One region of the Virgibacillus kimchii genome, then DNA from elsewhere that is predicted to be linked to it. Evidence: riboswitches for the same ligand, from Rfam matches in the RefSeq annotation. Region 1 holds a riboswitch; the other holds the start of a gene.
The links. A riboswitch is a leader RNA that binds a small molecule or an ion and turns the genes downstream of it on or off. The one in region 1 is predicted to bind S-adenosylmethionine.
Positions count from the first base shown of each region.

Region 1 (7,801 bases):
AGCATATCTCCATTAAAGTGGCGGCTGATGTTGACAATCCACTTTGCGGAAAGCACGGAGCCACCTATGTGTACGGACCGCAAAAAGGAGCAACTCCCCGGCAGCTGGAAGCGTATGATCAAGCCATGGCACATTTTGGGCAACTGGTAGAGAAGGAAACTGCGGGGAAATTTATGGATTCACCAGGCGCGGGCGCGGCCGGCGGACTTGGATTTGCATTGCTGGCCTTGGGTGGTGAGCTCATGTCAGGCGCCAAACTGGTTGCAGAGGCAAGTCAATTGGAGAAAACCATTGAGAAGGCAGACCTGGTCTTCACCGGAGAAGGGCAAAGTGATGAGCAGACACTATATGGAAAAGCCCCGGGATATGTTGCTTCATTGGCGAAAAAACATCGGGTGCCGACTGTTCTCCTTTCCGGCAGTCTGGGTGGGAATGCAGATGCTTTGCTGGAGAGTTTTTCCGGTTGTTTTTCCATTACGAATAGGCCGCTCACACTGGAGGAATGCATGGAAAACGCCGCGGAACTTTTAACGAAGCAGACAAAGCAGGTTATGGCTTTGGTGTGCGGGGTAAAAGAATATAAATGAGGGTGCGGTTGATGGGGATAGTTAATCTAGGGTGTATTTAAGATGATGGGACAGGGGATGCTTTAAGTCAATGAAGGATGGAGTTTTCCTCTCGTTTATTTACTGATACAGTCGATCTGGTAGTGAACGAGATGGTTGTTCTTTCATTCGTTCAATGATGCAGACGATATGAAGATCGGATTCCTCGAATTTTTTTGCAGTTTCGATCTTCATCGTCTGGGTGAACATCGGTTTATTCGATTTTTATATAGTTTTGATCTTCATCGCCTTTGTGAAGATCGGTTTACTCAACTTTTTTACATTTTTGATCTTCATCGCCTTTATGAAGATCGCTTTACTCAACTTCTATACATTTTTGATCTTCATCACGCTTGTGAAGATCGGTTTACTCAACTTCTATACATTTTCGATCTTCATCGTCTGGTTGAAGATCGTTTCCCCTCGACTTCTATACATTTTTGATCTTCATCGTCTGGTTGAACATCGGTTTATTCGATTTTTATACATTTTCGATCTTCATCGCCTAGGTGAAGATCGCTTTACTCGACTTCTATACATTTTCGATCTTCATCGCTTTTATGAAGATCACTTTACTCGACTTTCTTACATTTTTGACCTTCATCGCCTGGATGAAGATCGTTTCCCCTCGACTTTCTTATATTTTCGTTCTTCATCACCTTTATGAAGATCGCTTTACTCAACTTTTATCCACTTTCAATCTTCACCACCCGATCAAACAATGAACGAGACTCATACTGCCGCTCAGGCACAGAATAACGCGCCTCCCCTCTAACTGATCATTTCAATATCAAAAAGTTGTTGCCAGGCTGAGCACCTTTAGCAACACATTCTCCCCTGATTTTTTTAATTTAACGGTTGACGGAATTACCATTATGATATATTGTATACATTATGTTTGATAAACGAATAAGCAAATCTCTTATCGAGAGTAGCTGAGGGACTGGCCCGATGAAGCTCGGCAACCTTTATGCGTTCGGCATAAAAAGGTGCTAATTCCTGCAAAACGTCATGTTTTGGAAGATAAGAGAGGAAATTGTATGGATTACAAGCCTCTCTTTCTTTTAAAAAGAGAGGCTTTTTCTATTTATCAACTAGAAAATACAAAATTGGGAGGAATGGAAAATGAAGAAAGCAGTATTTATTTTTAGTCTCATTTTAATTATCGGGTTGCTTGGTGCTTGTGGAACAGGTTCTGCAGATGGGGGCGATGCAGTGGATGAAGATAAACTAGTGGTCGGGGTTACAGCCGGACCGCATGAACAGATCGTTGAGGTTGCAGCAGAAATAGCCGCGGAAGACGGACTGGAAATTGATTTGAAAGTATTTTCCGATTATGTTTTACCAAACACTTCACTTGATGAAGGAGATCTGGATGTAAACAGCTATCAGCACAAACCGTTTCTTGATGCATTTAATGATGACCATGGCACTAATCTGGTACCTGTCGGGGAAACTATTTTGAATCCAATGGGGGTTTATTCCGATACGTATGAGAGCGTTGAAGACTTGCCGGATGGCGCGCAGTTTGGATTGCCGAATGATCCGACGAATGGATCACGGGCACTTTTCATATTGGAGGAAGCAGGATTTATCAAGCTTGATGAAGATAAAGCAGAAACAGCGTCCATTCACGATGTAGTGGAAAATCCGAAAAACCTGGAATTCATCGAACTGGATGCCGCACAAATTCCAAATCAATTAAGTGAAGTGGACGCGGCGGCCATCAACACAAACTTTGCACTGGGAGCGGGTATGAGCCCGAGGGATGATTCTATTTTACTGGAATCCACCAATTCCCCATATGTGAATTACATCGTTGTTCGCGAGGGGAACGAAGATGATCCGACAGTGGAACGTTTTATCAATGCCTACCAATCTGAAGAAGTCAGAGATTTTATTGAAGAAGAATTTGAAGGTTCTATTATTCCGAGCTGGGATGAGTAAATGTTAATATGTGGCGAGCATGCGGGAATGTGCACTAACTTCTGTGCATGAGGCGGGGTTACGAATCTTGAAGGTGTTCCCGGACATCAGCATTTCACGACTCCACCCCGCGATTCAGCCCGCACATTGTGTGGAAAGGATGGGCATCTATTCTATAGTGACAGCTCGTTGTCCTGCCAACCGCATGCCCGCCACTGCCAGACGTTGAAGTAAATTTTGCAACTGGAGAACCGTCCCGGTGTTGCAGTGAAAGGATGTCATGTTGAGATGATAAGGTTAGAGGGTGTTTCTAAAGTTTTTTCTTCTAAAAGTGGTGGCGTGAAGGCGGTCGATGAGGTGAGCCTTCATGTTCCCAAGGGAGAGATCCATGGTGTAATTGGCTACAGTGGTGCCGGGAAAAGTACGTTGATCCGGCTTGTGAATGCACTGGAGAAGCCAACAGACGGGAAAGTGCATGTCGCCGGAAAAGAAGTGACTGCCCTGTCCGATGAGGAGCTTAGGGTTACCCGGCAAAAGGTCGGCATGATTTTTCAGCATTTTAACCTGCTGAAAACAGCCACGGTTTTTGATAATGTGGCTATTCCTCTAAAACTATTGGGCTACAGTAAACAGGAAGTGCAGGAAAAGGTCGATAAATATTTGCAGATTGTGGATCTGTCCGATAAAAAAGATGCCTATCCCGCCCAATTGTCAGGCGGACAGAAACAGCGGGTCGCCATCGCGAGGGCTTTGTCACAGGAACCGGAAGTTCTTTTAAGTGATGAAGCAACCAGCGCACTCGATCCGGAAACGACCAATTCCATTCTTGACTTGCTTCTGAAAATAAATCAGGAGCTCGGTATTACGATTCTCCTCATTACGCACGAAATGAATGTGATTCAAAAGATATGCGATTATGTGTACGTCCTGGAAGATGGGCGGATTATTGAAGATGGAACCGCGGTTGATTTATTTACACATCCTGTTGAACCGACGACAAAGCGGTTTTTAAATACGATATCCCAGCGAAAATTATCGTCCTCCCTCATTGAGCAGCTACAGCTGGAGGGGACAGTTTCCCGACTTACCTTTGTCGGGGAGAATGCGGGAGAACCGCTCCTGGCAGAGGTTAGTCAGCGGTTTAATGTTCAGCCGAATATATTAACGGCCAATATTATGGAACTGAAGAACGGCATCATTGGAAACCTGGTTATTCACCTTGTCGGGGAACAGGAGAAAACAAGAGAAGCAATTATCTTTTTAAAGGAAAAAGGCGTGCGAACGGAAGAAGTGGAGGCTAACTGACATGAATCAATTTATTGAAGATTGGTTCCCGATTATATGGGAAGCAACCATCCAAACATTTCAAATGGTAAGCATCGCTCTTTTGCTGGCAACGTTGATTGGTATCCCCCTGGGAATACTGGTCGTACTGACACGTCCGGGGCAGGCCCTGGAAAATAAATGGGTGTACCAGATCCTTAATCTCATTATTAATATTGTACGGTCGATTCCATTTATTATTTTACTCTTTTTCATTTTGCCTTTTACGAAATTTATTGTCGGTACTACGATTGGCGTGCAGGGTGCCATTGTTCCGCTTGTCCTCTATACGGCCCCATATATAGCGAGATTAATGGAAACATCACTGCTCGAAGTCGATGGCGGTGTGGTGGAAGCTTATAAAGCGATGGGGATTAAAAAGCGCCAGATTATTTGGAGTGTAATGCTCAGGGAAGCCCGCCCATCGATTATCCTTGGCCTTACGATCGCAACCGTCAGCCTGATCGGTGCGACAGCCATGGCCGGTCTGGTCGGCGCAGGCGGTCTCGGGGATCTTGCCTACCGTTATGGTCATTTACGATATGAAGCAGAAGTCATGTACGCCACGGTCATTATTTTAATTATTTTAGTCCAAGGGGTTCAGTCCATTGGAAACAGGCTTGCAGCAAGATTAAAGAAAGATTAACGGAGGAGTGAACATATGTCCCATGAACTGTATGTAGAAAAAGACGGCGCCATCGCTGCCATTATTATCAATCGCCCGGAGAAAAAGAATTCCTTTACCCTTTCCATGTTTCAGCAGCTGGAAAAACTGCTCGATGAATTGAAAGCAGATGACACTGTAAAACTTCTCATTGTAAAGGGAGTGGACCAATCCGCCTTCTCTGCCGGTGCGGATATTACGGAATTTCTTGAAGTGCGCTGGCACGCGGAAAAAGCGAAAGCATACAACGATTTTGCCCTTGGCGCGATAGAAAAATTATACCGTTTTCCACGGCCGACCATTGCCCTTATCCACTCTCTGGCTATCGGCGGCGGACTGGAACTTGCCAATGCCTGTGATTTCCGCTTTGCCGCATCCGGCAGCAAAGTCGGTATTACTTCCGCAAACATCGGGATTGTTTATAATTTGTCCAGCACCAAGCGGTTGTACAATCTGATCGGCCCGGCAAAAACAAAAGAACTTTTATATACAGCCAAACTGATTTCTGTCGAAGAAGGCAATGAAATCGGCTTGATTGATCAAGTACATCCTCCGGAAAAACTGGAGGAGAAAGGGTTGGAATTTGCAGCACAAATTCTTGAAAAGTCTCCTGTTGCCAACGCAGGAATCAAGCAGGTCATCCAGTCCATTATTGACGGTGAAAATGAGGAAACAAAAGAAATTGAAAAAGTAATTCTTGACTCTTACAGCTCGGAGGATTATGAGGAAGGCATCCAGGCCTTTTTGGAAAAAAGAAAACCGAAATTCGTTTAACCATTACGAGGAGTGATTCATTTGTCCACAACCAACAACAAGGATGCGTTGATCGGCAGCATGGCAACAACCTCTGCCGTTCCCTTTCGTTATGAAGACCTGGAAAAGGCAGCTGAAAAGAGCATAAATGAAGCAGCATTCGGCTATATTCAGTCAGGTGCAGGAGCGGAGGAAACCCTGCGCAAAAACACAGCTGCTTTTGAAAAATATTCCATCCTGCCTTCCTATTTGCAGGACGTCTCCCAACTCGATACGCGTGTAGACTTATTTGGTGAAACTTATCCCCATCCATTTTTACTTGCACCAGTCGGAATGATGAAGCTCGGACATCCGGAGGGGGATCTTGCGGTAGCCAGAGCTGCTGCAAACCATCAGGTACCTTTTATCCAAAGCACGGTATCCAGCTATTCCATCGAGGAAGTCGCTGCTGCTTCCGGGGAAAACCGGAACTGGTTCCAACTCTATTGGTCCAATCATAAAGACATATCCTACAGCATGGTGGAACGGGCGGAAAAAGCCGGATATAAAGCGATTGTTTTAACGATTGATACACCCATGTTCGGCTGGCGGGAAACCGATATGACAAATAAATTCTCTCCATTAAAGGAAGGCTACGGAAAAGCAAACTATGTCACGGATGACGCCTTCCGGGCTTCTGTCGCCGATGAAAAGGATGAGACGGTCATCCAGGAAATTTTACAAAATATACATCACCCGTCATTACATTGGCAGGACGTGACTGCGTTGAAAGAGAGAACTTCGCTGCCTATTTTGTTAAAAGGCATTCTTAACCCGCATGATGCCAAAAAAGCAATCGATGCGGGTATTGATGGCATTATTGTCTCCAATCATGGCGGACGCCAATTGGACGGAGTCTTATCCAGTCTGGATGCCCTGCCGGTAATTGCAAATGAAGTAAACGGCAGGCTTCCAATAATTCTGGACAGTGGCATACGCCGTGGAGCGGATGTGGTTAAGTCCCTGGCATTGGGTGCGGATGCTGTGCTGCTCGGCCGGCCGTATGTCTACGGTTTGGCGATAGCAGGCCAGGAAGGCGTCGATCAGGTACTTTCCAACTTCATTCAGGAAACACGGGTATCCCTCGCACTGGCGGGAGCAACAAGCATTCAAACAGCAAAACAGGTGCGTGTAGTAAGGGATTGATGATGGCAGATGACTGCCATCTTTTTTGCAATCGACAGCAACAGAAAGGAGCATACACAAATGAATCAGGCATTGGAAGGCATGAGAGTCATTGATCTATCCCAGGTTTTGGCGGGACCTTATTGCACGATGGTACTCGGAGACATGGGTGCAGATGTCATTAAAATAGAGAAGCACCCCAACGGAGATGACACCCGCACCATGGGACCCTATATCGATGAGGAAAGCTATATGTACATGATGGTAAACCGCAACAAACGCGGCATGCAGCTGAATCTAAAAGAAAAAGAACAACTGGATATTTTATATAAATTAGTGGAAACAGCAGATGTTTTCGTGGAAAACTACCGTCCGGGTGTAGTAAAAAAACTCGGCATTGATTATGACACATTAAAAGAGATTAACCCGAAACTCATTTATTGTTCCATCTCCGGCTATGGGCAGACAGGCCCGTACAGAAATAAAGGCGGGTTTGACATTATGGCTCAGGGACTATCCGGCATGATGGATATGACCGGGGAAAAGGACGGGAAACCGGTGAAAACCGGCATAGCCATTCATGACATTGCTGCTGCCCAGACAGCCATTCAATCGATTTTATCCGCCTATATTCATCGCCTGAAAAACGGAGAAGGACAGTTTATTGATGTATCCCTTGTGGAAGCCGGGCTCGCCTGGACGGTGTGGGAAGCTGCTGCCTATTTCGGTAAAGGAGAAGTTCCCTCCCGAAACGGAACAGCTCACCGGGTGTCTGCCCCCTATCAGGGATTTGCCACCAAAGACGGGTATATTTTAGTAGGAGCAGGCAATCAAAAACTTTGGGAGAAGTTTTGCCGGCATGTCGTGAAGAAACCGGAATGGATCGAGGACAACCGTTTTCTTACCAACATTCTGCGCGCAGAAAACAGAGAAGCACTGGAAGAGGAAATTGAACTTGAATTTCAACAGGAAACGAGCGACTATTGGCTGGCATTGCTGGAAGAACATCAGATTCCTTCCGGGCCTATTTTACCCTATGATGAAGCACTGGCCAATGAACATATCCAAAGCCGGGATATGGTGCTTGAATATCAACACCCCATCGGCGGCAATATGAAAACACTTGGCTTCCCCGCCAAATTCTCAGCCACCCCAGGCAAGCTGACAAAACCCGCTCCCCTGCTCGGCCAGCATAATCAAGAGATCCTGGAAGAACTGGGACTGCGCTAAATGCTCGTCCCACCGTAAAAATTTGGAACAAAGGGACAGGTGAGCTTTCCCACACTGGGGCTGGGCGCAGCTCACCTGTCCGCGTTTCTTTTCTATTGATATTAGCGGTTTTTGAGTTTATATGAGTGCTAATGAA
Region 1 covers NZ_AP043951.1:1,886,938-1,894,738, forward strand. Annotated here, with positions in the region: gene ACZ42C_RS09420 (glycerate kinase) at 1-587, shown strand, start outside; SAM riboswitch class I at 1,525-1,635, shown strand; gene ACZ42C_RS09425 (MetQ/NlpA family ABC transporter substrate-binding protein) at 1,731-2,552, shown strand; gene ACZ42C_RS09430 (methionine ABC transporter ATP-binding protein) at 2,820-3,836, shown strand; gene ACZ42C_RS09435 (methionine ABC transporter permease) at 3,838-4,500, shown strand; gene ACZ42C_RS09440 (enoyl-CoA hydratase/isomerase family protein) at 4,516-5,292, shown strand; gene ACZ42C_RS09445 (alpha-hydroxy-acid oxidizing protein) at 5,314-6,456, shown strand; gene ACZ42C_RS09450 (CaiB/BaiF CoA transferase family protein) at 6,517-7,665, shown strand.

Region 2 (7,801 bases), 2.0 Mb from region 1:
CCTGGGAGATTTAAATTCACCATATGTGCTGCTGGCCATATTCGGCCTGGTAGTTTCCGTGATCCTGATGACAATGGGGATTAAAGGCGGCATCTTCTACGGTATGATTATTACCGCCATCGCCGGGATGCTATTTGGTCTGATTCAGGCTCCGCAGGGTGTCGGTGATATTGTGGGTGGTGTTCCGAGTCTTGCGCCAACTTTTGGTCAGGCATTCCTTCATTTGGGCGACATCTTCACGATGCAGATGCTGGTCGTTATTTTAACATTCCTGTTTGTTGACTTTTTTGATACAGCAGGCACCCTTGTCGGTGTTGCCCGTCAGGCGGGACTATTAAAGGACAATAAAATGCCGCGTGCCGGTAAAGCACTATTTGCCGACTCTGCAGCAACAGTAGTCGGTGCCACTGTTGGAACCTCGACGACAACTGCTTTTGTCGAATCATCCTCCGGTGTCGGTGCCGGTGCACGTTCAGGGTTTGCATCAGTTGTTACTGCAGGATTCTTCCTATTGGCCATATTTTTCTCGCCATTACTAAGTGTAGTAACATCCGAGGTGACTGCTCCAGCCCTGATTATTGTTGGTGTTTTGATGGCTTCAGCACTGAAGGATATTGAGTGGGATCGATTTGAAATTGCTGTTCCTGCCTTTTTAACCGTTGCGACCATGCCTTTAACATACAGTATTGCAACGGGGATCGCGATTGGGTTTGTTTTCTATCCGATTACGATGATTATAAAAGGCAGAGGGAAAGAAGTACATCCGGTAATCTATGGATTATTTGTCATATTTGTATTGTATTTTATGTTTTTGAGTTAGAGTAGAAGCAGGTAATACTTTGAGACCCTGGCATTCATCCAATTATTTTTATAAGGGATAAATGTCAGGGTTTCATATGTTATAAAAAGTGTCCTTTGACGCCTTTTCAGCAACGACTGTGATTTTTCCAGAATCGCTGCGCACTAGCCGTTCGCGGAATCAAAGTCCTTCCTGTATGAAAACACATGAAATATGATTAACAAAACTGTACCTATTGCTGCCATCATACCCATGCTGTAGTAAAGTGCACTTCCGCTGAATGTATCGATGATCCTCCCGCCTGCCAAAGAGCCGACAATCCCGGAAACACCAAAGAATGTAGCAAAGAATACAAGATGTCCGGTGGATTGTAATAGCCTTGGTATGAGCCTTGTAATGTAGGAGAACGAAGCCAGATAAAATACACCAAATGTGAGGCCGTGCAGGAATTGCAGTGCAACAATATACATTGGGTCATCCGCCCAGCCATAAATAAACCAGCGGAGACTGTAAATCGCACCAGCGAAAATAATGAAAATCAGCGGTTTAAACCGCTTGAACCAAAACCCCGCAAAGGCAAAAACGAGTGCCTCGGCAATCACCCCAACAAACCATGCCAGCCCGACTAATCCTTCTGATCCGCCGAGTCTCGTAATATAAAGTCCCATATAACTATCATTTGCCCGGTGTGTAATGGACAGGAACATGATCAGCAGCAGAAAAAAGATAAAGGGCTTGTTTTTAACAATTTTACCAATATCCTTAAATTGAACTGGTTCTGCATCAACTTTTACATCCTTTAACCGAAAGACAACCAACAGTGCCAATGTACCGAAAAATAAGTAAGGCCAGATCATATATTCAATTCCCACTCGCGCAAGGATTTCACCTACGATAAGAGAAGAGGTCGCAAAACCGACAGATCCCCACATACGTATCGTGCCAAAAGAAATCTGCAGTTCATCCGCCCGCCGCTGTGCAAGACTATCTCCCAATGCACCGATCGGTGTGGTGAAAAAGTAAAAAACAGCACCCATCAGCATAATGGACAGCAGTGTGTTCATTTGAAAGAAAAGTGTGCTGAAAATGAGCAGTCCAATGACACAAACGAGCAAAATCCATTTAACTGTTTTATATTTATCACTTAAATATCCGAAAAAAGGCTGGGCAAAAATAGAGGCGAGCGGTCCTATCGCCAGAACCCAGCCAATTTCCGTTTCACTCAGTCCCCGGAAATCCAGATATATGGGGAGAAAGCTTAGAATAATAGTATTTGTTGCATGAAAGCTGAATAACAGCATTTTTAACGGTATTAATGATTCTTTCTTTATCAATATAAGTGCTCCTCTAATATTTTTGTCTCCTACTTACTATAGCATTTTTTGTCTAAGCATAGTAAGAAAATCAGCTATGGACAGATGATGCTGGGACGTATAAACTAATGATTAAATATACTGTTTTGCAGGGGGAGATTATAATGAAACCAGTAATTGGATTGACTGCGTCCATGGAAATGGATCAGTCCGTGTATTCCGTGACAAATAGAAATGTGAAAGCAATCCTGAGAGCCGGTGGCATGCCGGTCCTATTGCCTTATTTCCTGGAAGAGGAAGATGTGGAGCAGATTGCAGGACAGATTGATGGCCTCTACGCCACAGGTGGGTATGATATAGATCCTACACTGTTTGGGGAGGAACCACATCCGGACCTCGGCACCATTATTCCTGCCAGGGACCACTCGGAAATTAAATTAATGAAAAAGCTAATGGGAATGAAAAAGCCCATTCTTGGTGTGTGCCGGGGAAGCCAAACATTAAACATAGCAGCAGGCGGGGATATGTATCAGGATATCTATGCGCAAATGGATCAAGAGCTCCTGCAGCACAGGCAAAAGGCTCCAATGGAGCATATGTCTCATTATGTGTATGTGGAAAAAGATTCATTGCTTTATCAGATTACCGGAGAAGAAAAATTCAAGGTTAACAGCTATCATCACCAGGCAAACCGTAATGTGCCCAAAGGATTTCAAATTAGCGGGACATCCAGTGATGGAGTGGTGGAAGCGGTGGAAAGCCGGGAGCTGCCTTTTGTACTTGGCCTGCAATGGCACCCGGAAGCAACCGCAACCATAAACGACCAACCCTCCCTGAAAATATACAAAGCATTCATAAACGCAACTGAGGGGGTCTGACCCCTCAATTCTGAATTTTTGCAATTGAGGGGTCAGACCCTCTAACAGGCGAAAAGCCTCTTCAGTGGGGAGGGGGGGAGGTATGTCTAAATATTGATTTTAATGGGGAAAAGTCCTATAATAAAGATCAGAAATGGAATTTCCATGGGGGAGACGCCTGAGACCCGCGACTTCATTCTTCTTGGGCAATCAAAAATTTTGCTGGTTAGAAATTACATATAGGTACACTAGCGTTGCATTAAAAAGTAAAAACAATGTCAATCAATAAATCTGGTAGCTTCAGTTATTTAGTTCAATTTTCTGATAAATACCTAGTTTTATTCGAGAAAAAAAGTTAATATGCTTTAAAGGTAGCCCTTCATCCATTTTTAGAATTTTATATATTTATTAGTTAACTGGATCGTAGCTTAGATCATCTAAGTGCAAAACCTCCTCTGATTCGTATTGTGCCAAGGTTTCATTAAAAACCTTTTCGTGGTCCAGCCTTCGTCGTCCATTGGATGATCGTTCTGGTTTCCTGAATAATTCGGAAATAAAAAATGTCATGGATTGTGACCAGAAATCACGGGTCCAACGCAACATTTCGACTAAAGTTCCTTCATAGCCCAACTTGTTTTTCATTAACAGGGTTAGGCAGAAAGTAATCATAGCTATTAGTATTTGATTGTATACAGCGTTTTCACTCTTTCCATACAGTTTTTTGATAACCAGATGTTGCTTTATCCATTTGAAAAACAATTCAATTTGCCAGCGATGCCGGTAAATATCACTGATTTCCTGTGCACCGACGGTTGCATCGTTACACACAATTCGGATCTGGTTCCCTTCGCTGTCTACAGTTTCTATTAACTGCAGCGGATTCTTCATGTTTCCAATCTTCACGATCGCATGCCTGGAGATTGAAGAATCCTCATCTACCGGCAATTCCTCGATGACATTTACAACAGTATTCGATTTAATTCTTGTGGCAAACCGGATACCTTTTTCACAATAATAATCAAACTTAGCAAAGTTGAAATAACCTCGATCGAAGACATGAAGGACCCCTTTATCCGGCACAATTAATGAATCCAACTGAGTTTCATCAGCAGGTCTTGCAGGGGTAAGTATCATATCATTTGGATAAGAGATATCATCACAAAAGACGATGGAAGTATGCATCTTCACTCCCGCTTTTGTCTCCCGAAAATCTGCCCATTCATATTGGCTGAGACACATGGAAATGGTCGATGAATCAATCAGATGAAGCTTTCCAAGTGATTTGTCTGTCATTGTTGGGCCAAGTATTTGGTGCAGCTTTTGAATTAAATGATGCAGGATCGCCTGAAAAATCTCGGGTGGAATATCTCCATTTTTTCGAGAGAGTTGTGATTTACTAATGCTCTCTATACCAACAAGTCTTTGCACCGTTTTCTTTCGTTTAATCGTATCACTTATCCGCTTCAGACTATCTAAGTTTTTTAACTGGGCATAGATAAAAGCATTCGTAAACGTAAGTACATCAAGCTTTTTGACGTATTTGTCAACTTCGGCATGATCAATCATTTTTTGTATTACCTTTGAATCTAATGGATGAATGTATTCCTTGAATACAGTTTTTATGGTATTATTGTCCATGGTTTCTCCTTATAGTTAGGGATTTGGACAGGACTACCATACCCTAATTATAAGGTTTTTTTAATGGATTTTAAAGTGAAAAGATCTAATATTACCAACTTTCAAATAAAATATTTTACTTGATTTTTTAATATTATTTTCCTGCAACGCTAGTGATATAGGTAGAAAAAAGCACAACAAGCAGCTAATACCCGCTAGTTGTGCTTTTTTGACGCAAAATTTCCGATTGTCCCCTTTAAGAACCGTCCCCGTGTTTCGCCCGTCTAAGCTTTTTGATTAATTTTATAGGAAGATGAGAAATTCACTGCGTTTTCTATTGTGTCTCCCACAGGGCAATGCTTTTCAAGAAATTGTATGAACTCTACTACTCTGTCTTCTGGTGCATCCGTATCGATGTTGTATGTTGAACGAATATCTGAAAAACCGGGACGGACGTCAGTTTTGTTCAAGAATCCGTTTGTATCAAGATCCCCTTCCAGTTCGACTCTGAAATCCTTCAAGTCAATCCCGAAGTCATCAGCATACGTACGGGCAACAATCGATTGGCAAGCTCCCAGTGCTGATAATAATAATTCTACCGGATTCATTGCAGTGTCATCCCCGCCTAATGCTTGCGGTTCGTCAACGAGTACACGATGCTGCCGTGCTGTCGTTTCCACCAGTACTTTTTCCTGCAGATGTGCGTTAGCTTTGAATACTTCTTTTGCCATAATAATTTCTCTCCCATTTGATATTTTTCATGTAATGACAACTCGAGAAAAAATAAAGCCTCTTCTCAAAAAAATGAGAAGAGGCAGATATACAGATACCGTCCTTTCTCATCTTTAGCATAAATATGCTTCTGAAATTGGCACCTTGCTTAAGGATAAGCGGTTGCCGAGAGTTCAACGGGTCAGTCCCTCCCTCTCTCTGGATGAGTTGTCACTAATATGAATTTAGATTAATATATCATATACTGAATGAATCGTCAAAGTTATTTTTTCTTTTTTTTAATAAGCTAAATCGTTTCTTATGATTATCCGCGGTTTTGGGAGTCATACCCTAAAGTTCAACAATCATTTCCAAACAGATTGGATAAATTCATCGCGGCCGGATTTTTCCCGGTCTTCTTTGTAGTGTTTCTCGTTCTTTTTATAATATTCCTGATGGTAGTCCTCAGCAGGGTAAAAGGTGTCCGTCGGCAGAATTCTGGTAACGATTGGTGCTGAAAATCTGCCGCTGGCTTCCAGTTCATTTTTGGATTTTTCCGCCGCACGCTTCTGCTCATCCGTATGATAGAAGATGGCTGTCCGGTAGGAATCGCCCCGATCATGGAATTGCCCGCCGTCATCAGTAGGATCAATTTGCTGCCAATAGATGCGTAAAATTGTATCATAACTGATTACTGCCGGATCGTACGTGATTTCCACGGCTTCGTAATGGCCTGAATTTCCCTCTTTCACTATTTCATAAGTAGGGTTTTCCACGTGTCCGCCTGTATAGCCGGATATGACTGCATGGACACCGTCCCACTGGTCAAACGGCTTGACCATGCACCAAAAACATCCTCCGGCAAAAGTTGCTTTTTCCAATTGCATATTTTCCCCTCCGAACGATGATAATATATTTATTTTTCACATTCTGCTGCTTATCAGCAACAAACGTCTGTAACTTTAAAAGGTTGGCGAATGCTCGGATTTCTAATAGAATAAAGATACTATATCATAAATGGAGTGCGATGTAATGATGGAAGAACCATATGTTCATAAATTATTTACAGGAAAAGTAAAGCAACTTGGTACGGAAAATGCAGAAAATAAAATGGACAGACCCTGGAAGAGCGGTATTTATAAAACAGAAACAGAAGGAAAGGTGTGGTTGTCCAAAACTGGATTTACCGGAGATGAAGTGGCAGATACAAAAAATCACGGTGGACCGGAAAAGGCAGTTTTTGCCTATCCGATTAAACATTATACAGACTGGCAAAAGGAGCTGGAATTGGACACCATTGATATGGGGGGATTCGGTGAAAACTTTGCCGTATTGGAAATGGATGAATACTCCGTATGCATTGGAGATACATATAAAATAGGTGAGGCGGTTATTCAAGTATCACAGCCACGCCAGCCATGCTGGAAACCGGCCCGCCGTTTCCGCATTATGGATTTGGCTTTACGCATACAAAACAGTGGCCGGACCGGATGGTATTTCCGCGTGTTGAAAGAAGGCCATGTTCAGGCAGCATCTGACCTGGAATTATTGGAAAGGCTGTATCCCGAGTGGACCATTGCCGCTTGCAATGAAGTCATGCATATTCATAAAGAAGATCTACGCCTGGCGGAAGAACTTGCTTCCTGTGAACTGCTGGCACCGAATTGGAAACGGAGATTGCAAAAACGACTTCACGGTACAGAATCTTCTATTGAAAAGCGGGTGTACGGGCCGAATAAAGAATAATCCCCAATAGCCGCATAGAAGTATAGGGTGCCAGCATATAATGCAGGAATCCACCAGGTTCTTCAGGGAGAATTCAAGCATACACGACAAGAACGGTTTTACCTGTGCATATTATTATATTTAAGTGCGCTGGCAAAACATGGGAAAGGCAGGCGGTTTCATTGTTAAGTAACGCATTAGTGATGGTGACAATCATATTTCTTATCAATGTAGTATACGTTTCATTTTTTACGATCCGGATGATTTTAACTTTAAAAGGCCGCCGCTATATTGCAGCTTCTGTAGGCATGGTGGAAGTTGTCATATATGTTATCGGGCTTGGCCTCGTATTGGACAATCTGAATGAAATTCAAAATCTTGCAGCCTATGCACTCGGTTTTGGTACAGGTGTCATTGTGGGAACAAAAATTGAGGATAAACTTGCACTGGGCTATATTACTGTCAATGTGATATCCTCCAATCCGGATATCGACTTTACGAGAACGCTCAGGTCAAAAGGGTATGGCGTGACCAGCTGGTTTGCGTACGGTATGGAAGGTGACAGACTCGCCATGCAAATTTTAACGCCGCGAAAATACGAATTAAAGCTTTATGAAACGATTAAGGAAATTGACCCGAAAGCGTTTATCATTGCTTATGAACCAAAGCAGATCTACGGCGGATTCTGGGTGAAGCAGGTGCGCCGGGGGAGATTGATGAACCCGAAGAAAGGGAAGCAGGTGCAGCCCGATGATCCACCTGATCCCCCTGAAAACAAT
Region 2 covers NZ_AP043951.1:3,839,866-3,847,666, forward strand. Annotated here, with positions in the region: gene ACZ42C_RS18720 (NCS2 family permease) at 1-820, shown strand, start outside; gene ACZ42C_RS18725 (MFS transporter) at 964-2,133, opposite strand; gene ACZ42C_RS18730 (gamma-glutamyl-gamma-aminobutyrate hydrolase family protein) at 2,277-2,990, shown strand; gene ACZ42C_RS18735 (IS4 family transposase) at 3,378-4,607, opposite strand; gene ACZ42C_RS18740 (OsmC family protein) at 4,871-5,317, opposite strand; SAM riboswitch class I at 5,423-5,527, opposite strand; gene msrA (peptide-methionine (S)-S-oxide reductase MsrA) at 5,663-6,184, opposite strand; gene ACZ42C_RS18750 (MOSC domain-containing protein) at 6,333-7,043, shown strand; gene ACZ42C_RS18755 (DUF2179 domain-containing protein) at 7,205-7,801, shown strand, end outside.
Region 2: another riboswitch for S-adenosylmethionine. It lies ahead of ACZ42C_RS18740 (OsmC family protein); the one in region 1 lies ahead of ACZ42C_RS09425 (MetQ/NlpA family ABC transporter substrate-binding protein).